DNA from 2 places in the Streptomyces vietnamensis genome. Region 1 is predicted to be linked to the other one. Evidence: riboswitches for the same ligand, from Rfam matches in the RefSeq annotation. Region 1 holds a riboswitch; the other holds the start of a gene.
What was found. Region 1 has a riboswitch for glycine ahead of gcvP (aminomethyl-transferring glycine dehydrogenase). Riboswitches for the same ligand answer to the same signal wherever they lie in the genome.

Region 1 (14,179 bases):
GGTCGAGCCCCGGCGGACGGCCTCCGGATACCGGAAGTTCAGCCCGCAGGACGTGGAGCGGCTCGCCCGCATCCTGCGGATGCAGCGGGACCACTACCTTCCGCTGAAGGTCATCCGAGAGCACCTCGACGCCCTCGAACGGGGCGAGCAGATCAAGCTCCCGGCGCCCGGACGCCGGCGGGACCTGCTCGAAGGGTCCTGGGAGCAGGACGAGGCGGAGGTGCCGGCCGCCGTGCGGCTGGGGCGGGCCGAGCTGATCGCCGCCGCCGAGGTGACCGAGACCGAGCTCGCCGAGTGGGAGTCGTACGGTCTGATCGCCGAGGCGGAGGGCGGCGGCTACGACGCCGAGACCGTCACCGTCGCCAGGCTCGTCGCGGACCTCGGGCGATTCGGTCTGGAGCCCCGGCACCTGCGGGCCGTCAAGGCGGCCGCCGACCGGGAGGCCGGGCTGATCGAGCAGGTGGTCGCGCCGCTGCGCCGGCACCGTAACCCGCAGACCAGGGCCCATGCGGAGGCCACCGCGCAGGAGCTCGCCGCGCAGTCGGTGCGGCTGCACGCGGCCCTCGTCCAGACCGCGCTGGGGATCCGGCTGCAGTGATCCGAAAGGGCGCTCGGAGGGCGCTCAGGCAGGGGTCGTGGAGGGCCCGACTATCCAAACCGGTCGGGCACGTCCTAGGGTTGCTGTGTGAACGAGCTCGACGTTGTGGGTGTCCGGGTGGAAATGCCCTCCAACCAGCCGATCGTGCTCCTGCGTGAAGTGGGAGGCGATCGGTACCTCCCCATCTGGATCGGACCGGGGGAGGCGACCGCGATCGCCTTCGCCCAGCAGGGGATGGCCCCGCCGCGGCCGCTGACGCACGACCTGTTCAAGGACGTGCTGGAGGCCGTGGGACAGGAGCTCACCGAGGTCCGCATCACGGATCTGCGTGACGGGGTCTTCTACGCCGAGCTGGTCTTCGCCAGCGGCGTGGAGGTGAGCGCGCGGCCGTCGGACGCGATAGCACTGGCCCTTCGGACCGGGACGCCGATCTTCGGCAGCGACGGTGTGCTGGACGACGCCGGTATCGCGATTCCGGACGAGCAGGAGGACGAGGTGGAGAAGTTCCGCGAGTTCCTCGACCAGATCTCACCGGAGGACTTCGGGAGCAGCAGCCAGTGAGGCGCAGCGGCGCGGCCGGAGGCCGTCCGCGGGGTGCCGTCAGAGCATTCGACTAGCCTTTCCCCGGAGAGGGACACGCGAAACCACTCTCAGGGTGATTATCACTCGGCGTGCCGAGTGTGGCGATCGTTGACGCACCCCGAGTGACTGCCTACCTTCGTGTGGGCAGGTCAAGGACGGAGGGTCGGCGTGATGAGCAGCGCGGACGGTACGGCAGGGAGCTCGCTCGGACGCGTGTCCGGGGAGAGCGGTCCGTATCCGCTTCACGGCAGTGTGGGCGACTTCGGGACGGACACCGGTGCCGGCGTCGCCGACGCGGCGATCGGCTACCGCGGGCCGACGGCCTGCGCGGCCGCCGGGATCACCTATCGCCAACTGGACTACTGGGCGCGCACCGGACTCGTGGAGCCGAGCGTGCGACCCGCGTACGGGTCGGGGACGCAGCGGCTGTACAGCTTCCGCGACGTCGTCGTACTGAAGATCGTCAAGCGTTTCCTCGACACCGGAGTGGCCCTCCAGAACATCCGGGCCGCGGTGCAGCACCTGCGCGCCCGGGGCTTCCGGGACCTGGAGCGGATGACGCTCATGAGCGACGGGGCCACGGTGTACGAGTGCTCCTCGCCCGACGAGGTCGTCGACCTCCTCCAGGGCGGGCAGGGCGTCTTCGGCATCGCCGTGGGGGTCGTCTGGCGGGACGTCGAGGCCGCGCTCTCGCAGCTCCACGGGGAGCGGGTCGACACCGGCGAGACGCTGATCGGGCACAACCCCGGCGACGAGCTGGCGCGGCGGCGGCGCGACAAGGCGGTCTGAGCGAGGCGGGCTGAGCAAGGCGACCTGAGCGAGGCGGTCCGAGCTAGGCGGTCCGAGCAAGGCGGGCTGAGGGCGGCTTTCGGCCTTCGGGGCGCCTCGGGTCCGGCGGAGTGCCCGGGCGTTCCTCGGGGGCGTTGTCAGTGGCGTAGGGCAGCATCGGACGTGTGAGAGCCGCGCCCACCATCCTGCATCTCGACATGGATGCCTTCTTCGCCGCAGCCGAGCAGGCGTCGAAGCCCAGCCTGCGTGGAAAACCCGTGATCGTCGGCGGCCTCGGGCCGCGGGGCGTGGTCGCCACCGCCTCCTACGAGGCCCGGCGCTTCGGGGTGCACTCGGCCATGCCGATGGGCCAGGCGCGGCGGCTCGCACCGAACGCGGCCTATCTCGTGCCGCGCTTCGCCTTCTACCGCTCGATCAGTGACCAGGTCATGGAACTGCTCCGGCGGCTCTCCCCGCTCGTGGAGCCCCTCAGCCTCGACGAGGCCTTCGTCGACCTCGAAGCCGGTGGTGTCGCCGACGACGGTGCGAGCGCCCGGGCCGCGGGGGAGCAGCTGCGGGGCGACATCCTCGCGACGACGGGGCTCACCGGGTCCGTGGGGCTCGCCGGGTCCAAGATGATCGCGAAGATCGCCTCCGAGGAGGCCAAGCCGGACGGGCTCGTCCTCATCGAGCCCGGGACCGAGCGGGAGCTGCTCGGGCCGCGCTCGGTACGGATCCTGCCCGGGGTCGGACCGGCCACGGGGGAGCACCTGCGGCGCGCCGGGATGACCACCGTCGCCGACCTCGTGGAGGCGGGCGAGGACGAGCTCGTACGGCTCCTGGGGCGGGCGCACGGGGCCTCGCTGTACCGGATGGCCCAGGGGTACGACGACCGGCCCGTGGTGGCCGAGAGGGACGCCAAGTCGGTGTCGGTCGAGGACACCTTCGACGTGGACCTGCACGACCGGGTGCGGATCCGGATCGAGGTCGAACGGCTCGCGGACCGGTGCGTGGGGAGGCTGCGGGCCTCCGGGCACTCCGGGCGGACCATCGTCCTGAAGGTGCGGCGGTACGACTTCTCGACCCTCACCCGGTCCGAGACGCTGCGGGGGCCCACGGACGACCCGGGCGTCGTCAGGGAGGCCGCGGGGCGGCTCCTGGAGGCCGTGGACACGACCGGGGGCGTGCGGTTGCTGGGGGTGGGGGTGAGCGGGCTCGCGGACTACACGCAGGAGGACCTGTTCGCCCAGGCGGAGGCCGAGGCCTCGGAGCGGCCGGCGGAGGAGGAGGCCGCGCCCGAGGAGGCCGCGGAGGCGGTGGCGGCGCCTTCCACCGCGACGGAGACCGCCGAGCGGGGCTGGATGCCGGGGCGCGACGTGCGGCACGCCGTGTACGGGGCCGGCTGGGTCCAGGGGAGCGGGGTCGGGCGGGTCACGGTGCGGTTCGAGGAGCCGTGGTCCGGGCCGGGCCGGGTGCGGACGTTCTCCGTGGACGACCCGGAGCTCGAGCCCTCGGAGCCGTTGCCGCTGGTGCGGGGGGACGCGGCGGCGTGACCCGCACCGGCCGTGCGGTGCGGGTCGTGCCGGTGGACGCGTCGTCCGGGGGCCTCAGGCGCCGTCCTGGCCCGCCAGGCGGCCGAAGTCCTTGTCCGGGACGTCCGGGGGCGGGGGCGGGAGGGACAGGCTGTAGTGGCGGTAGAGCTGGAGTTCCTGCTCGGGGGAGAGGTGGCGGCCCACGCCGAAGTCCGGGGCGTCCTTGATCAGGGCCTTCTCGTACGGGATGTGGAGCCCGTCGTCGAGCAGGGCGCTCGGCTCCAGGGGGACGAAGGCGTCCCGGCTGAACAGGCCCGTGCGGACCGCTGCCCATTCGGGGATGCCGGTCGCGTCGTCCAGGTACACCTCGTCCACGGTTCCGATCTTGTGTCCGTTCCGGTCGAACGCCTTGCGGCCGATCAGGCTGCGCGGATCGATATCGGTCTGCACGGTCCCTCCAACTGGTCGCAACTGCTCTACACCCCTACGAAAGTGCACAACTGGGATGTCGGCCACTTGAGCGATGGGAGCCGCAACCTCGCTGGTAGGCTGGTTGTGGCTGTCGACCCCGTGCGGGAGAGTCCCCCGGAGAAACCTTCCGGTGGGCGCCGAAGGAGCAAATCCTCCCCGGAATCTCTCAGGCCCCTGTACCGCGCGGACGAGGTCACTCTGGAAAGCAGAGCGGAATGTCCGACGGCATTTCGCTCTCACCGACGGTGAAAGCCGGCGGGCCGCGAGGCGTGCCGGTGAAACTCTCAGGTTGAGATGACAGAGGGGGAGGCCGTCCGGGTACCCGCGCCGTGGTGCCCCTCGCAGGTCGTGACGACCAGGAGGCCTCCGTACATGACCGCCAACCGCACTCCGCTCTCCGAGCTCGAACAGGGCATCCCGTTCGAGCAGCGGCACATCGGGCCCGACGCCGAGGCGCGGGCCAAGATGCTCGCCCAGGTCGGTTACGGCTCCCTCGACGAGCTCACGGCCGCCGCGGTGCCGGACGTCATCAAGAACGCCGAGGCGCTTGGCCTGCCGGCCGCGCGCACCGAGGCCGAGGTCCTCGCCGAGCTGCGCACGCTCGCCGACCGCAACCAGGTCCTCGCCCCGATGATCGGTCTCGGCTACTACGGGACCTTCACCCCGCCGGTCATCCTCCGGAACGTCATGGAGAACCCCGCCTGGTACACGGCCTACACGCCGTACCAGCCCGAGATCTCCCAGGGCCGCCTGGAGGCCCTGCTGAACTTCCAGACCATGGTCGCCGACCTCACCGGTCTGCCCACCTCCGGCGCCTCCCTCCTCGACGAGGGCACCGCCGCCGCCGAGGCCATGGCGCTCTCCCGCCGTGTCGGCAAGGTCAAGAACGGTGTCTTCCTCGTCGACGCCGACGCCCTGCCGCAGACCATCGCCGTCATCGAGACCCGCGCCGAGCCGACCGGCGTCGAGGTCGTCGTCGCCGACCTGAGCGCCGGCATCCCCGCCGAGGTCGCCGAGCGCGGCGTCTTCGGCGTGCTCATCCAGTACCCGGGTGCCTCCGGTGCCGTCCGCGACATCAAGCCGCTGATCGACGCCGCCCACGAGCTCGGCGCGATCGTCACCGTCGCCGCCGACCTGCTCGCGCTCACCCTGCTCACCTCGCCGGGCGAGCTCGGCGCCGACATCGCCGTCGGCACGACGCAGCGCTTCGGCGTCCCCATGGGCTTCGGCGGTCCGCACGCCGGCTACATGGCCGTCCAGGACAAGCACGCCCGCTCCCTGCCCGGCCGCCTCGTGGGCGTGTCCGTCGACGCCGACGGCAACCGCGCCTACCGCCTGGCCCTGCAGACCCGCGAGCAGCACATCCGCCGCGAGAAGGCCACCAGCAACATCTGCACCGCCCAGGTGCTGCTCGCCGTCATGGCCGGCATGTACGCCGTCTACCACGGCCCGGACGGTCTGAAGCAGATCGCCGAGCGCACGCACCGCTACGCCGCCGTCCTCGCCGCCGGGCTCACCGCCGGTGGCGTCGAGGTCGTCCACGGCTCGTTCTTCGACACCCTCACCGTCCGCGTGCCCGGCAAGGCCGACGAGGTCGTCGCCGCCGCCCGCGAGGCCGGGGTGAACCTCCACCGCGTCGACGCCGACCTCGTCTCGGTCTCCTGCGACGAGACCACCGGGCGCGAGCAGCTCGCCGCCGTCTGGGGCGCCTTCGGCGTCGCCGGCGACATCGAGGCCCTGGACGCCGCCACCGAGGACGCGCTGCCCGCCGGTCTGCTGCGCTCCGACGCGTACCTGACCCACCCGGTCTTCCACGCGCACCGCTCCGAGACCTCGATGCTGCGCTACCTGCGCAAGCTCGCGGACCGCGACTACGCCCTCGACCGCGGCATGATCCCGCTCGGCTCCTGCACCATGAAGCTGAACGCGACCACCGAGATGGAGCCGGTGACCTGGCCCGAGTTCGGCCAGATCCACCCCTTCGCCCCGATCGAGCAGGCGCAGGGCTACGTCACCCTCATCACCGAGCTGGAGGAGCGCCTCGCCGAGGTCACCGGCTACGACAAGGTGTCGATCCAGCCGAACGCCGGTTCGCAGGGCGAGCTGGCCGGTCTCCTCGCCGTCCGCGCCTACCACCGCGCCAACGGGGACGAGCAGCGCACCGTGTGCCTCATCCCGTCCTCCGCGCACGGCACCAACGCCGCCTCCGCGGTGATGGCCGGCATGAAGGTCGTCGTCGTCAAGACCGCCGACGACGGCGAGGTCGACGTCGAGGACCTGCGCGCCAAGATCGCCCAGTACCGCGACGAGCTGTCCGTGCTGATGATCACCTACCCGTCCACGCACGGTGTGTTCGAGGAGCACGTCGCCGACATCTGCGCCGAGGTCCACGAGGCCGGCGGCCAGGTGTACGTCGACGGCGCCAACCTGAACGCGCTGGTCGGTCTGGCCAAGCCGGGTCACTTCGGCGGCGACGTCTCGCACCTGAACCTGCACAAGACCTTCTGCATCCCGCACGGCGGCGGCGGCCCCGGCGTCGGCCCGGTCGGCGTCCGCGCCCACCTCGCCCCGTACCTGCCGAACCACCCGCTCCAGCCCACCGCGGGCCCGGAGACCGGCGTCGGCCCGATCTCGGCCGCCCCCTGGGGCTCCGCCGGCATCCTGCCGATCTCCTGGTCGTACGTGCGCCTCATGGGCGGCGAGGGACTCAAGCGCGCCACCCAGGTCGCCGTCCTCGCGGCGAACTACATCGCCAAGCGCCTGGAGCCGCACTTCCCGGTGCTCTACACCGGTCCGAACGGGCTGGTCGCGCACGAGTGCATCGTCGACATCCGTCCGCTGGCCAAGGCCACCGGCGTCAGCGTCGACGACATCGCCAAGCGCCTCATCGACTACGGCTTCCACGCGCCGACGATGTCCTTCCCGGTGGCCGGCACGCTGATGATCGAGCCGACCGAGTCCGAGGACCTGACCGAGCTCGACCGCTTCTGCGACACGATGATCGCGATCCGCGGCGAGATCGAGAAGGTCGCCTCCGGCCAGTGGCCCGCGGACGACAACCCGCTGCACAACGCCCCGCACACCGCGGCCGCGCTGGGCGGCGAGTGGAACCACCCGTACACCCGTGACGAGGCGGTCTTCCCGGCCGGTGTCTCGGCCGCCGACAAGTACTGGCCGCCGGTGCGCCGCATCGACGGTGCCTTCGGCGACCGGAACCTGGTCTGCTCCTGCCCGCCGCTGGACGAGTACGACAACTGAGCACGGGTCGAGGGCCGGTTCGGAGGGTTTTCCTCCGGGCCGGCCCTCGGCGTTTCCCTCGTACGGTGTCCTGCCGCTTTCAGGCGGCGGTCGTCACCTGTCCCGCGGTCAGCGGCCGGTGCGGGGCGATGATCTGCCCGTCCGGCAGCAGTTCACCGGTGTCCTCGAAGAGCAGGACGCCGTTGCACAGCAGGCTCCAGCCCTGCTCCGGGTGGTGTGCCATCAGTCGGGCCGCCTCCCTGTCGGCGGAGTCGGCGGTCGGACAGGCAGGCTGGTGCTGGCACATGGGTGGGTTCTTTCGCTGCGTCGTGGTGGATGTCCTGCGGCTCTGTGCGCTCATGGCCGCCCCCGTCGGTCGGTTCGGTTCCGGTCCCCAGTCTTGCCCCACGGACGGTCTTCCGCAGGTATTTCGCGACAGCTCGTCCTCTCCTGGGAAGACGCATCACCCGCAGGGGCGGTTCAGGTCAACTGCACCGTCTCTTCGGGTGGTTCGGGGTGGTCCCAGCGGGCTAGTCCGTACGGGAGGGGCGTTCGGGAGGCGTGTTCGGGGGCGCGGATCGGACAGGAGTGCGCCCCGTGACCCGGCCGGGTCACGGGGCGGCGACGCGCGTGCGGTGGATCAGGCGGGCGCCGGCGAGCCCAGGAGGGGCGGCGGCGCGAGTCGTGTACTGAGCACGGGCAGGAGATCGGAGACCTGGTACGGGCGGTGGGCCGCGATCCCCGGGGGTGCGGGGGCCAGGGGCACCATCAGATCGGCCGCGGCCGGGGCGACGGTGGTGCCGTCCGCCTCCGGTCCGGCGTGCAGCCAGAGCGTCAGCATGTAGAGCTCCGGTACGGACAGCAGTCGCGGTTGATACGTGATCGGCAGGGCCTCGGCCTGGAGCAGGGCCCGTTCGGTGGCGGAGACGTACGGCCCCTCGAAGAAGTGGGAGAAGGCCCAGCCGTCCGGGGTGAGCATGGTGTCCGCGGCGGCGATCGCCCGGTCCCCGTTCCGGATCAGGAAGCGCCAGCCGGAGAGCCGGGTGCGGGGTGCGAGCCCCGGTGCTCCGGCGACGCCGAGGACGTGCACGGGCAGGGGGTGTTCGGGGCTCAGCGGTCCCTGTGCGGCCCGCAGTGCGGGAGTTCGCGGCTCGCGGACGGCGGTCGGTGAACCGAGGGCCGCGAGGACACTGCGGAGGGCCGGCGCAGGGGCCGGGGAGGGTCGGAGCATGGTGGGTCGCCTCTCACTCAGGAGACACGGTGATGCGTGGGCAGGTACGACGGCGCTGTCGGCGGCGGGGCCAGAGAGGGGCCATGAGGCCATGGCCGGGCGCCAACACTCTGCCTCGTCCGCGGAGTTTATACGACACGTGTTCACACAGTGTTTCCGCTAGACCTCGCCGATATTCCTGACAAGGCGTCATCAGGCCGTAATCAGGGGGAGTTGAAGCGGAATCGTGAGGAGGGTACCGCTCCCACCTGCGTATTCCCCGTCAAGGCGGACGGCTGAATTCCGACCCGGGCTCTCAGGACAATAGGACATTGGTATATGTCGCGCGTTCCTTGCCTTCGGGATGTGCCGGTGGAGCGCTCCGTCCAGCCTATCTTCCGACAGGCCGGTTCCGCAGGCGTTGTGGATCAGCGGGGTGGGCATCATCGTCCGTGACGCGCGGCCGTCGTGGCGGCTGCCCACTCGGGGAGGGACGCTTCGATGGGGGAGAAGGTCGTGGCCGACGGGTTCGGCCCGTCCGACCGGCAGCAGTACCGGAGAAAGCTCCAGCAGTGTCTCGCGGGGCTCGCGCGACTGCTGGCGGAGAAGAGGTTCGACCGGCCGCGCAATCTCATGGGCGTGGAGATCGAACTCAATCTCGCGGGCGCCGACGGGCTGCCCCGGATGCTGAACGGACCCGTTCTCGAAAAGATCGCCAGCTCCGATTTCCAGACGGAACTCGGAATGTTCAACCTCGAAGTGAACATCGCGCCCCACCAGCTCGACGGTCGCGTATTCGACCGGCTCGCGGAGGAGATCGGAACCGGCATCGGATACGCCGACCGCAAGGCGGCGGAACTCGACGCGGGAGTCGTCATGATCGGCATACTTCCCACGCTCGCCCAGCGCGACCTGGTCCCCGAGAACCTCTCGGACAACGACCGCTACACGCTCCTCAACGACCAGATCCTCGCCGCCCGCGGCGAGGACTTCACCCTCGACATCCACGGTGTCGAACGCCTGCTGTGCACCTCGGAGTCGATCGTGCCCGAGGCGGCCTGCACCTCGGTGCAGCTGCACCTCCAGGTGACGCCGGCCCGGTTCGCCGCGGTGTGGAACGCGGCGCAGGCCGTGTCCGGCGTCCAGATCGCGCTCGGCGCCAACGCGCCCTTCGTCTTCGGCCGCGAGCTGTGGCGCGAGTCCCGCCCGCCGCTCTTCATGCAGGCCACCGACACCCGGCCGCCCGAGCTGCAGTCCCAGGGCGTACGGCCCCGCACCTGGTTCGGGGAGCGGTGGGTGGACTCCGTGTACGACCTCTTCGAGGAGAACGTCCGCTACTTCCCCGCCCTGCTGCCGCTCTGCGACGAGGAGGACCCGCTGCTCGTCCTCGACGAGGGAGGGGTGCCGCGCCTCCAGGAACTGGTCCTGCACAACGGCACCGTCTACCGCTGGAACAGGCCGGTGTACGGGTGGGTCGACGGGGTCCCGCACCTGCGCGTCGAGAACCGGGTCCTGCCGGCAGGACCCACCGTCACCGACGTCATCGCGAACGCGGCCTTCTACTACGGGCTCGTCCGCTCCCTCGCCGACGACCCCCGGCCGATCTGGAAGCGGATGACCTTCCAGGACGCCGAGGCCAACTTCGACACCGCCTGCCGCCACGGCATCGAGGCGGAGCTGCGCTGGCCCCGCTCGGGGCGCGCCGGCGGCATCGCGACCCTGCCGGCCGTACGCCTCGTCCTCGACGAACTGCTGCCGCTCGCCGCGGCGGGGCTCGACGCCTGGCACATCGAACCGGCCGACCGGGACTTCTACCTCGGGGTGATCGAGCAGCGCTGCCTGCGCCGGGTGAACGGCGCCTCCTGGCAGGCCGACACCTTCCACCGCGCCCTGGAGTCGGGCCTCGACCGGGAGGCGGCCCTCGCGGCCACCACCCGGCGGTACCGGACGCTCATGCTGGAGGGCGAGCCGGTGCACACCTGGCCGGTGGGGATCGACTGACCTCCTCCCCGCCCCCGTCCCCGTCCATGGGCGATCATGTCCAGGTGGTCCCGGTCGGCCGGGGCCACCGCAACGGCGTGGGCCCGCGACGGGGAAGTGGAGACAGGTGTGGTGTCGGAGCAACGACTGAGGGACGCTTCCCTGCCCCCCGACGGCCTGCCGCGCGGCGTGCTGCGCTCCGAGACCCTCATCGTGCTCGCGCTCTCGCTCGGCGCGAGCGGGGTGTCGGCGCTCATCAGCTTCATCGGCTCGCTGACCAGGCCGGAGGCGCTGAGGGACCAGGCGGCGAGGCTCAACGGCTCGCACGCTCCCGGGCGTCCCTGGCTCGACCTGTCCTGGCAGCTCTTCGACATCGCCACCGCGCTCGTGCCGGTCGTGCTGGTCGCCCATCTGCTGCTGCGGGAGGGACCGGGAGCACGGGGGCTGCGCACCATCGGCTTCGACCGGACCCGGCCCTGGTCCGACCTCGGGCGCGGGGCCCTGGTCGCCGCCGGGATCGGGAGCGCGGGCCTCGCCTTCTACCTGGCCGCGCAGGCGTCCGGGGGCAATCTGACGGTGGTGCCCGAGTCGCTGCCCGACGTGTGGTGGAAGTACCCGGTGCTCATCCTCTCGGCGATCCAGAACTCCGTCCTGGAGGAGGTCATCGTCGTCGGCTATCTGCTGCGCCGACTGGGCCAGTTGGGGTGGTCGCCGATGGCCGCGCTGGTGGCGAGTTCGGTGCTGCGCGGCTCGTACCACCTCTACCAGGGGATCGGCGGCTTCGTCGGCAACATGGTGATGGGCGTGGTCTTCGTGCTGCTCTACCGCCGCTGGGGGCGGGTCGGGCCGCTGGTCGTGGCGCACGCGCTGCTCGACATCGTGGCCTTCGTCGGGTACGGGCTGCTTGCCGGGAAGGTGGGCTGGCTGCCCACGGTGTGACGGGACGCGGAAGAGGGGGTGACCGGCGTGGGCCGGACACCCCCTCTCACGTCTTGTGCGTCAGGCCCGCAGGTCGCCCTCGATGACCGTGACGGCGTGGCCGTTCAGAAGGGTGCGGTCGCCGTTCAGACGGGTGCGGACGAGGCCCGTGCGGGCGCCGCCCTGGAAGCCCGTGAGCTCCTCGCGGCCGAACCTGGCCGACCAGTACGGGGCGAGCGCGGTGTGGGCGCTGCCCGTCACCGGGTCCTCGTCGATGCCGACGGCCGGGAAGAAGCCGCGCGAGACGAACTCGTACCCGTTGTCCGGGTGCTCGGCCGGGGCGGTGGCGATGACTCCGCGCGAGGACAGGTCCTTCAGGGCGGCGAAGTCCGGAGTGAGGGAGCGGACGGTGGCCTCGTCGCGCAGCTCGACGAGGAGGTCGCCGATGTGGTCGGCCGTGTCGTGGACGGCGACGACCTCGGCGCCGAGCGCCTTCTCCAGGCCCTCGGGGACGGGGATCGGGGTGAGGGAGGAGGTCGGGAAGTCCATCGTGATCGTGCCGTCGGCCTCGGCGGTGGTGATCAGGATGCCGCAGCGGGCCGCGAAGCGGACGGTGCCGGTCGCGGTGCCGGTGGTGTGCAGGACGTGCGCGGTGGCCAGGGTGGCGTGGCCGCACATGTCGACCTCGGTGGTCGGGGTGAACCAGCGCAGGGCCCAGTTCGCCTCGCCGCCGGCGGGCAGCGGGTGGGCGAAGGCCGTCTCGGAGAGGTTGACCTCCGCGGCGACCTTCTGGAGCCAGGCGTCGTCGGGGAAGGAGTCGAGGAGCAGGACTCCGGCGGGGTTGCCGGAGAAGGGCCGGTCGGTGAAGGCGTCGACGATTCGGATGCGCATGCCGTCGACCGTACCGGGGACGGAAAAAGGCGGGCCAAGGCCAATCGCGGAAAACTGGACTCGTTCCCGTGGCAGGGCGCGGGTCACAGGGGCGTCAGGACCATGAGGATCTCGTCGCGGTCGTCGTCGGCGGCCAGGCGCAGGGCTCCGGGCCAGCGGCCGATCTCCCGCCAGCCGAGCCGGCCGTAGAAGTCCTCGAGGCCGGCGCCTCCGCGTGCCGCGAGGCGCAGTTGCTCCAGGCCCATCTCGTCGCGGGCGATCTCCCGGGCGCGCCGCACCAGACCCGCGCCGATGCCCCGGCCTCGTACCCCGAGTCGGGTCTGGACGTGGTGCAGGCTGCCCCAGTGCGCGACCAGTGGATGGGGGTCGCGGCGGAGGCACAGCCAGCCCGCGAGGACGCCGTCGACCGTGGCGACGACGAGACGGCTGCCCGCCGGGTCGAGTCCCGTGACGATCCGGTCGACCGCGGCGGCGACCTCGACCGGGTCGACCGGCGGGAAGGGGAACCCGGCCGCCCCGCCCGCGTCGCTCACCTCGGTCCAGCAGTCGACGAGGGCCGGCGCGAGCCCGTGAGGCAGCGCGTCGGGGGCGGTGAACTGGGTGTAGAGCGGGGTGTCGTCCGTGCCGGTCATCGCAGGAGTGTCGCAGAAGGCCGCGGTGCCGTGAGTTCCAGGGAGAGTTGGGCGCCCAGTTCCTCGAAGCCGAGTGCGGCGGCGACCCGGCGGGAGGCCGGGATCCGCGCGCGCCACTGCGGAAGGAGACCGGCGGCGAGGGCGTGGGCGACCGCCGCCGAGGCCGTCGTACGGGCGAGTCCGCGGCCCCGTGCCTCCGGGGCCGTCAGCACGCTGAGGTGGGCGGTCCGGCGGGGCCAGGCCCGGTATCCGGCGGCGGCCACCACCCGGCCGTCCTCGCGGACCACGAACGCGGGCGAGGTGATGGCGTCCAGGGAGGCCTCCCCGGAGTCGTCCTGGCCGGAGGCCGCTTCGAGGGCGCGCAGTGCCGGGTGGTCGCCGGGGAGCCGTTCCGCCCGTGAGGGGGCGGCGGCCGGGCGGAAGCCTGCCGGGGACGCGTACGACAGCGCCGCCGGGCCGAGCACCCCGGCCACGGGCAGCACCCCGCGAACGGCGGCCGCATCCCCCAGCGCCTCCACCGGCAGCCCCGTCAGGGCGGCGCGCACGGTCGCGGCGGCGCTCCCGTCCGGCACGGTCACGAGCGCCGATCCGCCGAGCGTGACCATCCCGACCCAGCCGGACGGGCACAGCTCCGACTGCGGGGACACGATCACGTTCACCTCGCCCGCGGGCGGGAACGACCGTGGCGCGCGGGCCAGTTCCTCCCACAGGCTTCGGGCTTCGCGCAGAAGCGGATGCGTCGTCATGGCGTCGATCATGCCGGAACTCATCCACGCGCGCGGAGGTACGCCTCCAGTTCCGCGGCCCCGGCGAGCATCGCACGCCCGCGGGCGGACAGCCGGCCGTGCCAGTCGGACAGCGCGGCCTCAAGGGGTTCCAGGCCGCCGGCCGTGCGCACGTGGGCGATCAGCGGGGCGATCTGCTCCAGCGGGTAGCCGCCGCGCCTGAGTTGGCGGGCCAGTCGGGCGTCCCGTACGGCCGCCTCGTCGTAGACCCGGTAACCGGTCCGGGGGTCGCGGCGCGGGTGGACGAGACCGGCCTCCTCCCACTTGCGCAGGGTCGCGGGACGGATGCCGAGCCTTCTCGCGAGCGGCCCGATGAAGGTGGTGCCGCCGGGATCGGGCGCCGTGGCAGGTGCCAGGTCGCTCAGGGCGGTCTCGACCGCCCGGAGGGTCCGCCGGTCGTCGAGGAGTTGGGCGTGGCTCTCGTCGATCAGACGGAACGCCTCGTCGGCCGCGTCCTCGTTCACGGCCCGCATGATCGCCGTCGCCGTCGGGTGGCCGTGGCCGGGCAGCAGGGCCAGGAACGCGCGCAGGGCCCCGGCGTGCAGCGGGGTGTAGGCGCGGTAGCCGGAAGGGGT
Region 2 (14,179 bases), 4.4 Mb from region 1:
TCCCTGCCGTTCGTCGTGGAGACGACCGGGGCGGAACCGGCGCCCGCCGGCGGGGGGCCCCTGCCGGAGCCCCCCGCGCACCTCGACGACACCGACCCGTCCCTCGCCGCCCTGATCCGCGTCAACCGCGAACAGACCTACGGTGGCGCCCCCGCCCCCCTCACCACCGCCGTCCCCCGGGGCCTCGGCCCCTCGGCGGCCGTGGCGGACTGGGCCGAGCTGCTGTGGCGGCGCCACTCCGGACGGATGCCGCGCGCCCTGCACGGCATGAGCGGCCGCCGCGCGCGCGTACCCGCCGAGGCGCTCGACAGCGCCGTCCGCTGGCTCGCCGTCCCCCCGCCGGGACCCGAACTGGCCGCCGCCTTCGAGGCCTTGAAGGTCACCGCGGTCGTCCACGGCGTCGACGGTGCCACCGACGGCGTCCACCGGCTGCGGGACGGCGCCGCGCACCTGCTGCGCGCCGACCCGACCGCGCCCGAACGCCTGGAGGAGCAGTACGGCTACGGCGTCTCGCCCGTCAACGGCTGCGGCATCCGCGACGCCCCGCTCACCGTCTTCCTCTCGGTCCGGACCCGGGAGCTCTTCGAGCGCCTCGGCCGCGCCGGCTGGGGCGCCGTCCAGCACGCCGCCGGCTGGGCCGCGCACGGGCTCTGCCTGTCCGCCGCCGCCTCCGGCCTCTTCGCCCGCCCGGTGCGGGCGTTCAAGGAGATCCCCATCCAGCGCGTCCTCGGCCTCGACCCGGACGAGATGATCGTCCTGTCCGTGGTCGTGGGAGTACCGCGGCCCACCGGCGGCGCGCTGCTCGACCTCAGACTCTGAAGGAGCGACGTGACCCCGCCACCCGATCACCGGCCCACCGAGTGGACCGCCTGGCACCTCCACCTCGGCACCACGGCCCGGTCGGCCCACGACCGGGTCGTCACCGACGTCATCGGCCCCACCGTCCGCGAACTCGCCCCCGGCACGCCGTGGTTCTTCATCCGCTACTGGCAGTCGGGCCCCCATCTGCGGCTGCGCGTCGGCGACCTCGACGCCCCCGCGCGCGCCCGCGTCGAGGCCGCGCTCACCGAACGCCTCGCCGTGGCCGGCGCGCCCGCACCGGGCGAGGAGCCGCTGGACCCCGCCGCCTACCGCAGCGGGGCCGAGCGGCTCGCCGCCGCCGGCGAGACCGGCGAGAACACCACCGTGAAGGACCTGCTGCCGCCCGGCGTCCACCCGGCCGTCTACGAGCCGGAGTTCGACCGGTACGGCGGTACGGCCCTGATGCCGGCCGCGGAGTCCCTCTTCACCCTCTCCAGCACCCTGGTCCTCGCCGCGCTCCCGAAGGTGACGGGCGAACGGCAGCGCGCGGCGCTCGCCCTGCGCGGCACCCTCGCCGTCGCCGCCGCCCTCGGGGACCCGGCGGAGCGCGCGTACTACTACGCCCACGGCCTCGGCGCCTGGCGCGCCTGGGCCGCCGAGGCCGGCCACCCGGCCGCCCTCCTCGACACGATCACCCGCGTCGAGGGGGCGGTCGCCCTCGACCCCGAGGCCCACGGCCCCTTCGCCGGCTGGCACGCCCGCCTCGCCGCGCACGCCGAGGAGATCAGGGCGCACTCCCCGGCCCACCCCGGCATGGTCCTCTTCTCGCACGCGCACATGCTCCACAACCGGCTGGGCCTGAGCCTCCTGGAGGAGCTCCGCACGTACGCGGTGCTCGCCCACGCCTTTCCCCTGCCCGAGCACGCCCCCGTACCGCACGGCACCGCTTCCCCCGAGGTGCCCGCCGCGTGACCCCCGCCCCCCACGGGGTCACAGCAGGAGGCCCGGCCGGGAAACCCGGCCGGGCCTTCCTGATGAGGTCCCCCGACTACTCGGGGCGCGGGTCCCAGCGGAAGCTGCGGACGGCGATCAGGGCGCCGACGACACCCCAGGCGGCGAGGACGGCGAGGTCACGCCACTGGAAGCCGGCGTCCTGGGTGAAGAGCGCCAGCATCGCGTCGTTGAACGGCTTCACGGGCAGCAGGCCCGCGATGTTGTTGAGCAGCTCGGCGTGGATCGGGAAGTAGCTGCCGGAGATGAAGACCAGCGGGAACTGGATGAACTGCACGACGGCCGGTGCCGCCTCCGAGTTCTTGATCAGCGAGGCCACACCGACGCCGAGCGCGCAGAAGCTGGCCGCGCCGAGCACCAGGGTGAGGAGCACCGCGCCCCAGTGGGTGGGCAGGTCGACTCCGTAGAGCGCGCCGATGCCGAAGACGAGGGCGACGTCCACGATGCTGACGACCACGCAGTGCACGAGCAGGCCCGCGAAGTACACCCAGGCGGGCAGCGGGGTGGCGTGCAGCCGCTTGAGGACGCCGGTCTGCCGGCGCATCGCGAGGACGATCGCCAACTGGCCGTAGCAGGCGCCGAGTACGGACACGGCGGCGATCACCGGCGTGTAGTACTGCATGCCGGTGAGGCCGAAGAAGAACTCCTGGCCCTCGCTGCCGCTGAAGACGGCGCCGAAGATGCCGATGATGACGATCGGCAGCACGAAGGTGAAGACCATCGACTGCGGGTTGCGCCAGAACGACAGCTGTTCGTAGCGGATCTGATGGCCGAGCAGGGCGAGCGGGTTCCGCTCGCGGTACGCGTCCGCGCGCGCGGACGGGGCCGCCGTCGCGGTCTCGGCGGTCGGGGGGATCAGGGTGGTCATGAGCGGCTCCGTCCGGGTCGGCGGCCTCGTCCCGCGGGCGCCTTGCGCCCCCGCGCGGACGACGGCGAGGAGGCTTCCTGCTGTACGTACTCGCTGGTCAGGCTCAGGTACACGTCCTCGAGGGTGGGCTGCTCGACGGTCAGCCGGTCCAGCGGCGTGCCCCGGTCGAGGGCCCAGCCGGTCAGCCGGTGCAGCGCGGCCGTCGGTTCCGTCGTCTCGGCCGTCACGAGGCCGTCCTCCACGTCGCTCACCGGCAGGGGGACGTCGCCGAGTGCGGCGCCGGCCGGGAGCGCGAAGCGGATCCGGGTCTGGGCGCTGTCGCGTCCGCCGAGCGTGTCCGGGGTGCCGGAGGCGACGATCCGGCCCTCGGCGATGACGACGACCGAGTCGGCGAGGGCCTGGGCCTCGTCCATGTAGTGGGTGGTGAGGACGATGGTGGTGCCGTCGTCACGCAGGTTGCGCACGACGTCCCAGGCGCCGCGGCGGGCGTTCGGGTCGAAGCCGGTGGTCGGCTCGTCGAGGAAGAGCAGCTTCGGCCGGCCGACGACGCCGAGGGCCAGGTCGAGACGGCGCTTCTGGCCGCCGGACAGGTCCTTGACCTTGGCGCCCTTCTTCTCGTTCAGGCCGACGAGGTCGAGGAGTTCGTCGACGTTCCGCGGGTCCGGGTAGTAGCCGGCGTTCCGCGCGACGGTCTCCCGCACGGACAGGTACGGCTCGACGGCGATGTCCTGGAGGACCAGGCCGACCTGGCCGCGCAGCCAGTGGCCGTCGGCCTTGACGCCGGGGTCGCGGCCGAGGACCTCGACGCGGCCGCCGTCGCGGTCGCGGAAGCCCTCCAGGATCTCCAGGGTGGTGGTCTTGCCCGCGCCGTTCGGCCCGAGCAGGGCGAAGATCTCGCCCTCGGCGACGGTGAAGTCGACGCCGCGTACGGCCTCGTGGTCGCCGTACCGCTTCTGCAGGCCTTCGACGGCCACCGCGGCGGTCACCGCGGTCCCTCCGCTCGTGTCACTGTGTGCCTCCCGATCTCGTGGGACGTCGTGGGGTCGTCGCCCACAGACGGACTCCGGGGCGCGGCCTCGACGTTAGGCGCGGGAGCACGGTCAGGAGCGGGCGCGCGGGGGTGCCGGTGACGGACGTCATGGAAGCCGCGACAGTTGTCAGCGCGGGCCGTGACCCGCGTTGTCGGGGGCGGCCGGCCCGCCCATGCTCGGGGTGCGGCGGACGGCCGGGACCGGGGGGAGACCACGGCCGGCGACGCCGAAGTGCCGACACGGAAGCGACGCGGAAGGCGGTCTCAAAGGTGCGGTTCGATGATCTGGACGAGTGGGGAGCGGAGGAGCGGCCGCACGTCTCGGTGGTCGGCGCCGGCATCGGCGGCCTGGCCCTGGCCGGTGCGCTCTCCGCCAACGGCATTCCGTACACGGTGTACGAGCAGACGCGGCGGCTCGCCGAGGTCGGGGCGGGCGTCCAGCTCTCGCCGAACGCGGTCCGGCCGCTGCTGCGGCTCGGCCTCGGCCCGGCCCTGCGCGAGCGCGCGGTGGCGATCGAGGCCATGGAGGTACGGGGGTGGAGCGGGCGGCCGATCGCCCGGACGCCGCTGGGCGCGGAGTGCGAGCGGATGTTCGGCGCCCCGTACTACGCGGTGCACCGCGCGCATCTCCACGACGCGCTGCTCTCGCTGGTCGACCCGGCCGCCCTCAAGCTCGGCGAGCGGCTGAGCGAGGCCCGGGAGACCGGGCCCGAGGGCGTCCGGCTGACCTTCGAGGACGGGACGGTGCGCGGGGCGGACCTCGTGGTCGGCGCCGACGGCATCCACTCCACGGTCCGCGAGGCCTTCCGGCGCGACGAGCCGGAGTTCGCGGGGCTCGGCATCTACCGGGGCCTGGTGCCGGTGGACGCCCTCCCGGACACGGCCCGCGAGCCCCTGGTGCGCCTCTGGCTCGGCCCGGGCGGGCACTTCGTCTGCTACCCGGTCGCGGCGGGGGAGTACCTGAGCTTCGCGGCGACCGTGCCGATGACCGGCTCGCCCGGCGAGTCCTGGTCGGCCCCGGGCGACCCGGAGGCGCTGCGCGGGGTCTTCGGCGGCTGGGCCGGTCTGGTCGCGGACGTCGTGGCGGCCGTGGAGACGACGCACCAGTGGGCGCTGCACGACCGTCCCCCGCTGGACGTGTGGTCCTCGCGCCGGCTCACGCTGCTCGGCGACGCGGCCCACCCGATGCTGCCGTTCATGGCGCAGGGCGCCAACCAGGCGGTCGAGGACGCGATGGACCTGGCGGCCTGTCTGGCGGATCCGGCGGCGGCGACGACCGCGGCCCGGCTCGACCGCTACCAGGCGCTGAGGATCCCGCGCACGGCCGAGATCCAGCGCGGCTCGCGGGGCAACGCGGGCATCCTGCACCTGCCCGACGGCCCGGCGCAGCGCCGCAGGGACGCCCGGATGGCGGTGCACGCGGCGCTGCGGGACCGGGCGATGCTGTACGCCCACGAGACGGGCCGGAGCGTGGTGCCGACGCCGGCGTGAGGGCGGTGCGACGGGCTGTGTGGCGGGTTGTGTGACCGGCGGACGGGCCCGACCTGACGCATTGGCCTAGACCTATTGTGCGGTTCTTTCCGTGACGGTACGTTCATCCCCGGCTGCGCAGCCGGACGTACCGCAACGCAACGCACCACATCGCATCGTCACGCACTCCGCCGGGGCATCCCGGCGTTTTCAGGAGGCAATGCCATGTACCGCCGCACAGCAGCCGCTCTCGCCACCGCCGTCACCGCCGGGGCGCTCGCACTCGGCGCCGCCGGAGCCGCCCAGGCCAACCCCGGCCCCGGCTACTACGCGAACAGCTCCTACTCCTCGTACGCCGACTGCCAGGCCGCGGGGAGGGCCGGCTACCGGACCTGGGGCCCGATCTTCACCTGCGAGCCCTTCAGCGCCGACCGCCCGGACGTCATCGTCCTCTGGGTCCGCGCCTGAGCAAGACAACGGCCCGCCCCGGGACCTTCCGGGGCGGGCCGTTGTGCGCGCGGTCTCAGCACTCGATGATGTTCACCGCGAGACCACCCCGCGCGGTCTCCTTGTACTTAACGCTCATGTCCGCACCCGTCTCCTTCATGGTCTTGATGACCTTGTCCAGGGAGACCAGATGGCTGCCGTCGCCGCGCATCGACATCTTCGCCGCCGTGACCGCCTTGACCGCCGCCATGCCGTTGCGCTCGATGCACGGGATCTGCACCAGACCGCCCACCGGGTCACAGGTCAGACCCAGGTTGTGCTCCATGCCGATCTCGGCCGCGTTCTCCACCTGCTCCGGCGAACCGCCCAGCACCTCGGCCAGCGCCCCCGCCGCCATCGAACAGGCCGAACCCACCTCGCCCTGGCAGCCGACCTCGGCACCGGAGATCGAGGCGTTCTCCTTGAACAGCATGCCCACCGCGCCCGCCGCCAGCAGGAAACGGACGATGCCGTCCTCGTCCGCACCCGGCACGAAGTTCATGTAGTAGTGCAGCACCGCCGGGATGATGCCGGCCGCCCCGTTGGTCGGGGCGGTGACCACCCGGCCGCCCGCCGCGTTCTCCTCGTTCACGGCCATCGCATACAGGGTGATCCACTCCATCGCGTGCGCGGCCGGGTCGCCCTCGGAACGCAGCTTGCGGGCCGAGGTCGCCGCCCGGCGGCGGACCTTCAGGCCGCCGGGCAGGATGCCCTCGCGGGACATGCCGCGCGAGACGCAGGCCTGCATGACCCGCCAGATCTCCAGCAGGCCCGCGCGGATCTCGTCCTCGGTGCGCCAGGCCTTCTCGTTCTCCAGCATCAGCGAGGAGATCGACAGGCCGGTCTCCCGGGCCAGCCGCAGCAGCTCGTCGCCGGTGCGGAAGGGGTACTTCAGGACGGTGTCGTCCGGGATGATCGGGTTCTCGCCCGCCACCGCGTCGCCGTCGACGACGAAGCCGCCGCCGACCGAGTAGTAGGTCTTCTCCAGCACCGGCGCGCCCTGCGCGTCGTAGGCGAAGACGGTCATGCCGTTGGCGTGGTACGGCAGTGCCTTGCGGCGGTGCAGGACCAGGTCGTCGTCGAAGGAGAAGGGGATCTCGTGGGCGCCCAGCAGGTTGATCCTCCCGCTCGCCTTGATCCGCTCGACCTCCTCGTCGGCGGTCTCCACGTCGACGGTGCGCGGCGAGTTGCCCTCCAGGCCGAGCAGGACGGCCTTGGGGGTGCCGTGGCCGTGGCCGGTGGCGCCGAGCGAGCCGTACAGCTCCGCCCGTATCTGCGCGGTGTGGGCGAGCAGGCCCTCGTTCTTCAGGCGGCGGGCGAACATCCGGGCCGCGCGCATGGGGCCCACCGTGTGGGAGCTCGAGGGGCCGATGCCGATCGAGAACAGGTCGAAGACCGAGATGGCCACGGGAGGACTCCTTGTGGGGGCTAGACGCCGTTGTCTGCCGGGGTGGAGCAGAGAAGCGTGAAGAAGGGCTGGGCATGGGGCGGGGCACCGCGCTCACTGTCCAGTGTGCGCGGTGCCCCGAAGATTCCGTACGAACAAAAGGGTACGAAATTACTTCAGGCCGGGGTACAGCGGGTGCTTGTCGGCGAGCGCCGTCACCCGGGCCTTGAGGGCCGCGGCCTTGTCCGCGTCGAAGCCGGGCTTCAGGGTCTCCGCGATGACGTCGGCGACCTCGGCGAAGTCCTCGGCCTGGAAGCCGCGGGTCGCGAGGGCCGGCGTACCGATGCGCAGACCCGAGGTGACCATCGGCGGGCGCGGGTCGTTCGGAACGGCGTTCCGGTTGACCGTGATGCCGACCTCGTGGAGACGGTCCTCGGCCTGCTGGCCGTCGAGCTCGGAGTTGCGCAGGTCCACCAGGACCAGGTGCACGTCCGTGCCGCCGGACAGGACGGAGACGCCGTGGGCGGTGACGTCGTCCTGGACCAGGCGCTCGGCCAGCGCGCGGGCGCCGTCCAGGGTGCGCTGCTGGCGCTCCTTGAACTCCTCCGAGGCCGCGACCTTGAAGGAGACGGCCTTGGCCGCGATCACGTGCTCCAGCGGGCCGCCCTGGAAACCGGGGAAGACCGAGGAGTTCAGCTTCTTCGCGAACTCCTTCTTCGCCAGGATGATGCCGCCGCGCGGGCCGCCGAGCGTCTTGTGCGTGGTGGAGGTCACCACGTCCGCGTACTCGACCGGGTTCGGGTGCAGACCGGCGGCGACCAGGCCCGCGAAGTGGGCCATGTCGACCCACAGGTAGGCCTCGACCTCGTCGGCGATCCGGCGGAACTCGGCGAAGTCCAGCTGGCGCGGGTAGGCGGACCAGCCCGCGATGATCACCTTGGGGCGGTGCTCCTTGGCGAGGCGCTCGACCTCGGCCATGTCGACCAGACCGGCCTCGTCCACGTGGTACGCGACCACGTTGAACTGCTTGCCGGAGAAGTTCAGGCGCATGCCGTGGGTGAGGTGACCGCCGTGCGCCAGGTCGAGACCCAGGATCGTGTCGCCGGGCTGGGCGATCGCGAAGAGGGCGGCCTGGTTCGCGGAGGCGCCGGAGTGCGGCTGGACGTTGGCGTACTCGGCGCCGAACAGGTCCTTGATCCGGTCGATCGCGATCTGCTCGGCCACGTCGACGTGCTCGCAGCCGCCGTAGTAGCGACGGCCCGGGTAGCCCTCGGCGTACTTGTTGGTGAGGACGGAGCCCTGGGCCTCCATGACCGCGACCGGAGCGAAGTTCTCCGAGGCGATCATCTCGAGGGTGGACTGCTGACGGCGGAGCTCGGCGTCGACGGCGGCGGCGACGTCGGGGTCCAGGTCGTGGAGGGGAGTGTTCAGAAGCGACATGAATCGATCCCTAGGGGGTCTCGGGCCCGGTCTCAGTTTCCGGCGGAGAACGCGGTGTAGGCGTCGGCGTCGAGCAGGTCGTCCGGCTCGCCGGTGACGCGCACCTTGAACAGCCAGCCACCCTCGAACGGAGCCGTGTTCACCAGGGACGGGTCGTCCACCACGTCCTGGTTGGCCTCGACGACCTCGCCCGTGACGGGGGAGTAGAGGTCGCTGACCGACTTCGTCGACTCGAGCTCGCCACAGGTCTCGCCCGCGGTGACGGTGTCGCCGACCTCGGGGAGCTGGGCGTAGACGACGTCACCGAGCGCGTTGGCCGCGAACTCCGTGATGCCGACCGTCGCGACGCCGTCCTCGGCGGCCGACAGCCACTCGTGCTCCTTGGTGTAGCGCAGCTCGTTGGGGTTGCTCATGACCTGATTCTCCTGGATCGGGGGAGTACTGATGAACGTGGGTCTTGCGTGGTGAGACGAGAAGTGGGACGACCGCGTCACTTCTGGCGCTTGTAGAACGGCAGCGCGACGACCTCGTACGGCTCGTGGGTGCCGCGGATGTCCACACCTACACCCTGGGTGCCGGGCTCGGCGTGCGCCGCGTCCACGTACGCCATCGCGATCGGCTTTCCGAGGGTCGGGGAGGGGGCGCCGGAGGTGACCTCGCCGATGACCTCGCCGTCCTTGACGACCTGGAAGCCGGCGCGCGGGACCCGGCGGCCCTCGGCGATCAGACCGACGAGCTTGCGCGGCGGGGCGGTCTCGGCGCGCTCGGCGGCCTTCTCCAGGGCCTCGCGGCCGACGAAGCGGCCCTCGTTCGTCGTCTTCTCGAACTTCACGACCCGGCCGAGGCCCGCGTCGAAGGGGGTGAGGGCGGTGGTCAGCTCGTGGCCGTACAGCGGCATGCCCGCCTCCAGGCGGAGCGTGTCACGGCAGGACAGGCCGCAGGGGATCAGGCCGACGCCCTCGCCCGCCTCGGTCAGCGCCTTCCAGACGCCCTCGGCGTGCTCGGGCTTCAGGAACAGCTCGAAGCCGTCCTCGCCGGTGTAGCCGGTGCGGGCGATCAGAGCGGGGACGCCGGCGACCGTGCCGGGCAGGCCGGCGTAGTACTTCAGACCGTCCAGGTCGGCGTCGGTGAGCGACTTCAGGATGCCGGGGGACTCCGGGCCCTGGACCGCGATCAGGGCGTACGCGTCACGGTCGTCGCGGACCTCGGCGTCGAAGCCGGCCGCGCGCTCGGTCAGCGCGTCGAGGACGACCTGGGCGTTGGAGGCGTTGGCGACGACCATGTACTCCGTCTCGCCGAGGCGGTAGACGATCAGGTCGTCGAGGATGCCGCCGTCCTCCCGGCAGATCATCGTGTAGCGGGCGCGGCCGTTGCCCACCGTGGAGATGTTGCCGACGAGGGCGTAGTCCAGGAGGTCGACGGCCTGCGGGCCCGTGACCGTGATCTCGCCCATGTGGGAGAGGTCGAAGAGGCCGGCCTTGGTGCGGACGGCGTTGTGCTCGTCGCGCTCGCTGCCGTACCGCAGCGGCATGTCCCAGCCGGCGAAGTCGGTCATGGTCGCGCCCAGCGAACGATGCAGGGCATCGAGGGCGGTCAGGCGGGGGGCAGTGGTCATGGGGTGGCTCCCGGGTCCCAAGGGCGTGATCGGTGACGAAACACATGACGGGCGAGGACGTCCTCCCCATCTGTCATGGAACCTGAGAGGTTCACCGAGAGCATCCTCGGCTTGCACCTTGGGTGGGGACACGGTGACGTGTCCCGCTTTTCAGATCTGCCTCATCCACGCGGTACGGGGCCTGAGAGATTCAAGGGAGGGTCTTGCTCCTTCGGCGCCCGGACGCGCTCGGCGGTCCGGAACTCTCCCGCGCGGATTCGAGCGGCCGGTATGCGGTTGTGCGGCGACTGTGCGCGCCTGGCGCGCACATCATCGCACGCGGTGTCGGCGGGGCAAATCGCTTGTGCCGCATTACCATCTCTTTACACTTCGTGGGCAAGGGTCTCCTCAGGTCTCCGAGGCCCGACAGGGGGAGAGCGATGAGGATCCAGCACACCGGCGCATACGCGACGAGCACCGGCATACCGTCCCAGCGGGCCCGTGGCCGTCTTCTGCGGGACCTGCGCGAGCGCGGCGGCCGCGGCCCCCGCGCCCTCACCTTCGCCGCCGGCGACCTCGTCGTCGTCTCCGGGCTGCCCGGCAGCGGCAAGTCCACCCTGATGAAGCGCGCCGCCCAGGGCAGCGGCATCGACTCCCAGGACGCCCGCGAGCGCTGGGAGGCCCGCATGCCGCGCCTCCTCCCGTACGCCGTCTACCGCCCCCTCGTCCGGATCGCGCACTACGCCGGGCTGCGCCGCGCCCTGCGCTCCGGCGCGAGCCTGATCGTCCACGACTGCGGCACCCAGGCCTGGGTGCGCGGCTGGCTCGCCCGCGAGGCGAGACGCCGCGGCCGCGCCCTGCACCTGCTCCTCCTCGACGTCACCCCCGACATCGCCCGGGCCGGCCAGGACGCCCGGGGCCGGGGCGTCTCCGCGTACGCCTTCGCGCGGCACCGGAGGGCCGTCGGCCGGCTCCTGCGGGCCGCCGAGTCCGGCAGCCTGCCGCACGGCTGCGCCTCGGCGACCCTCCTCGACCGCGCCGCCGCCGACTCCCTCCACCGGATCGACTTCCGCGAGGCGGCCTGAGGGGCCTGAAGACCCCGGGCCGGCGCAGGGCGGACGAAGGCCGAGGCCGGACAGGGTGCCGGACGGTCGCGGGCCGAGGGCCGGCCGGACACGAGCCGGGCGGGGCGGTCGGATACGGGCCGAGTGGGGCGGTCGGATACGGGCCGAGCGGGGCGGTCGGACACGGGCCGGGGGGCCGGCCGGATACGGGCCGAGCGGGCCGGCCGGATACGAGCCGAGCGGGGTGGTCGGACACGGGCCGGGCGGGGCGGCCGGGGGCGCGGTCGGAGGTGCGGCCGGGCAGGGCGGGCGCGGCAGGGGGCGTCCCGCTTCCGTCCCGGGACGCCCGTACGCTTCCCTTTTGGCCACGGCGGTGCCGGGGCGGCGTTAGGGTGCTGCCGGGCGGCCGGTGCGGCAGGCCGTGCGAGAAGGGGAAACGCGACCGTGGACGTGACGTGGCCGGGCAACGAGCTCGAAGAGGTCCTTGCCGCCTCACTCGGGAACCCCGAGGCCGGAGGCCGACTGGTCGAGGTGCTGGGCCGCAGCCCGGTCTGGGTGCCCCTGCCCAACGGCGGCGGCCCCGACAGCCAGAGTCTCGACCTCGCCACCATGGAGATCGAGGGCGCGGCCTACGTGCCCGTCTTCAGCTCCGAGCAGCAGTTCCTCGCCTGCGTCGGCGACCACATGTCCTTCACCGTCGCCCCCGCCCGTGACTTCGCCCGCGGACTGCCCCCGCAGCTCGGCATCGCCGTGAACCCCGGCGGCACCGTCGGCGTCCCGCTGCCCCCGCCCGCCGTCGCCGAGCTCTGCCGCGCCGGCCGCACCCCGCTCGACGGCCCCGCCAGCGGCGGCCGCGTCCGGCTCTTCGAGCCCGACTGGCAGGACGACCCGGTCGACTTCCTCGCCGCCGCCTCCGCCGAGTTCGAGGCCACCGGGGTCGTCACCACCGCCCGCCGTGCCCTCGCCAGCGTCGAGGGCACCGAACCGGCCCTCTTCATCGGCGTCCAGCTGGGCGGCTGGGACGGCGTCGACCGGAACGCCCCCCTGGACGCCCTCGGCCGCGCCCTCGGCCGCGTCGAGGTCGCCTGGCCGGTCAACCTCATCCTGCTCGACATGGCGCAGGACCCGGTCGGCGACTGGATGCTGGAGCGGGTGCGCCCCTTCTACCAGCGCGCCGCCGTGTAGACGGCCCCCTGTTTAAGCTGAACTGACTCGATCGCTGGACAGACGTACGTGGTGAACGGAAGAGGGGCGGGACCCAGGGTGAGCGCGTCAGGCACCGCTGCGACCGGAGGACGGGTCGAGCACATGCTGCGCCAGGTGGAACCCGGACGCTACGACGCGTACGAGCAGTTGCTGCACGCCCTCGCCGACGGCGAGCTCTGGATGCTGCTCTGGCAGGGCGCCCCCGGCTCGCCCGACGCCCAGTACGGGAACATGGAGGTCGACGGCTTCGGCTACGCGCCCTGCGTCACCTCCCCCCAGGAGCTCGCCGCCTCCGGCTGGAACCGCGCCCACGAGCTCGTCACCGGCCGCGAGATCGCCCGCGCCCTCTACCCCGACCGCTGGGGCGTCTGGCTCAATCCGCACGCCCCCGGCGGCGGCGTCGGCATCCCCTGGCCCGACCTGCGCCGGATCGCCACCGGTCTCGACCGGATGCCCGCCGGACCGCTGCGCGTCACCGAGCCCGCCCTGGAGCTCCCGCAGTTCTACGCCCTGCTCACGCAGAACGCGCACCGCACCCAGGCCGTCCGGTCGCTGCGCCGCGGCTGGGTGCAGCCGGCGCTCGGCTCCCCGTACCTCGCCATCGGTCTCGACCTGTACGACACGTCCCCGGCGGCCGTCGACGCGGTCCGCTCGATGATGCGCCAGTCGATCGGCTCCGTCCCCGACGGACTGCCCGTCTCCACGGTCGCGCTCTCCGACGCGTACGACCCGGTGGCCCTGTGGCTGCGGGCGAACGCGCGCCCCTTCTACGACCGCGAGGCGCATGCCGGACGTGGTTCCGCATCCGTCCCGGGGTACGGATACCCGCCCCCGGCTCCGTCCGGATACTGAGACGTCCCTCGTGTCCCACTTGTCGGCAAAGGCCTCCGGAGTCCGCTCCGGAGGCCTTCGTTCACCCCAATTCCATGGGTGAAGACACCAGTTGAGCGGCATGTCCGATTGCGCACAAGAGAGCCCCGGTTGGTCCGCTCAGGTGATCGCGACGTCCGGATAACGGAAGTCGCAGCACCGCATCACGTTTGAGCAAACATTGCCCGTCAGGGCTGGCGGTTGATCACAAGCGCATTGAAGACTCCCCGGAACACCGGGCGTTCGGCTCCTTTCGAGCAGGTGCCCAGCAGGTTGTTCCACCGAGCCGCTACCCGCGGCGGGCAAGGGCCGGCTACCGGCGGCCGAGAGGGGTCCTCACCACGATGACGGCACCACTGCACGAGACGAGTGCGGGCGAGGCGACCGCCACCGTCGACGGCGCGCCCGACGCTCCCGGCACTCCGGACAAGTCCGGCGCGGCCGGCAAGGCGATCGAGGGGCGCTCGCCCTGGAAGATCGCCTGGACCCGCCTCAAGCGCGACAAGCTGGCCCTCGCGGGCGCCTTCGTCGTCATCTTCCTCATCCTCGTCGCGATCTTCGCGCCGGTCATCGTGGGCCTCCTCGGCCACCCGCCGGACGAGTTCCACGAGGACCAGATCGACCCGCTGTTCGGCACGCCGATCGGGTCCTGGGGCGGCATCAACGGCGACTTCCTCCTCGGCGTCGAGCCCGTCAACGGCCGCGACGTCTTCAGCCGGATCGTCTACGGCGCCCGGATCTCGCTGCTCGTCGCCTTCCTGGCGGCGGTCTTCGCGGTCTTCCTCGGCACGATCCTCGGCATCATCGCGGGCTACTTCGGCGGCTGGATCGACGCGGCCCTCAGCCGGGTCATGGACGTCATGCTCGCCTTCCCGCAGCTGCTCTTCACGATCGCCCTGGTCTCGGTGCTGCCCAACGAACTGCTCGGCCTGGACGGTTCGGGCGTGCGCAT

Region 2: linked by a shared signal. The riboswitch ahead of gcvT (glycine cleavage system aminomethyltransferase GcvT) and the one ahead of gcvP (aminomethyl-transferring glycine dehydrogenase) in region 1 are both predicted to bind glycine.

The regions. Positions count from the first base shown of each region.
Region 1 is NZ_CP010407.1:1,426,982-1,441,160, reverse strand. It holds gene ftsR (transcriptional regulator FtsR) at 1-598, shown strand, start outside; gene SVTN_RS06240 (bifunctional nuclease family protein) at 686-1,159, shown strand; gene SVTN_RS06235 (MerR family transcriptional regulator) at 1,352-1,969, shown strand; gene SVTN_RS06230 (DNA polymerase IV) at 2,134-3,501, shown strand; gene SVTN_RS06225 (PRC-barrel domain-containing protein) at 3,556-3,930, opposite strand; glycine riboswitch at 4,044-4,143, shown strand; gene gcvP (aminomethyl-transferring glycine dehydrogenase) at 4,324-7,209, shown strand; gene SVTN_RS06215 (DUF5999 family protein) at 7,289-7,495, opposite strand; gene SVTN_RS06210 (hypothetical protein) at 7,829-8,419, opposite strand; gene SVTN_RS06205 (glutamate-cysteine ligase family protein) at 8,900-10,399, shown strand; gene SVTN_RS06200 (CPBP family intramembrane glutamic endopeptidase) at 10,526-11,317, shown strand; gene SVTN_RS06195 (PhzF family phenazine biosynthesis protein) at 11,378-12,187, opposite strand; gene SVTN_RS06190 (GNAT family N-acetyltransferase) at 12,271-12,819, opposite strand; gene SVTN_RS06185 (GNAT family N-acetyltransferase) at 12,816-13,565, opposite strand; gene SVTN_RS06180 (TioE family transcriptional regulator) at 13,586-14,179, opposite strand, start outside.
Region 2 is NZ_CP010407.1:5,861,877-5,876,055, forward strand. It holds gene SVTN_RS26445 (nitroreductase family protein) at 1-819, shown strand, start outside; gene SVTN_RS26450 (thiopeptide-type bacteriocin biosynthesis protein) at 829-1,773, shown strand; gene SVTN_RS26455 (ABC transporter permease) at 1,850-2,680, opposite strand; gene SVTN_RS26460 (ABC transporter ATP-binding protein) at 2,677-3,666, opposite strand; gene SVTN_RS26465 (FAD-dependent monooxygenase) at 3,981-5,201, shown strand; gene SVTN_RS26470 (hypothetical protein) at 5,406-5,648, shown strand; gene SVTN_RS26475 (L-serine ammonia-lyase) at 5,704-7,074, opposite strand; gene glyA (serine hydroxymethyltransferase) at 7,225-8,493, opposite strand; gene gcvH (glycine cleavage system protein GcvH) at 8,526-8,906, opposite strand; gene gcvT (glycine cleavage system aminomethyltransferase GcvT) at 8,984-10,108, opposite strand; glycine riboswitch at 10,269-10,368, opposite strand; gene SVTN_RS26495 (AAA family ATPase) at 10,528-11,172, shown strand; gene SVTN_RS26500 (enhanced serine sensitivity protein SseB) at 11,596-12,336, shown strand; gene SVTN_RS26505 (enhanced serine sensitivity protein SseB C-terminal domain-containing protein) at 12,415-13,209, shown strand; gene SVTN_RS26510 (ABC transporter permease) at 13,572-14,179, shown strand, end outside.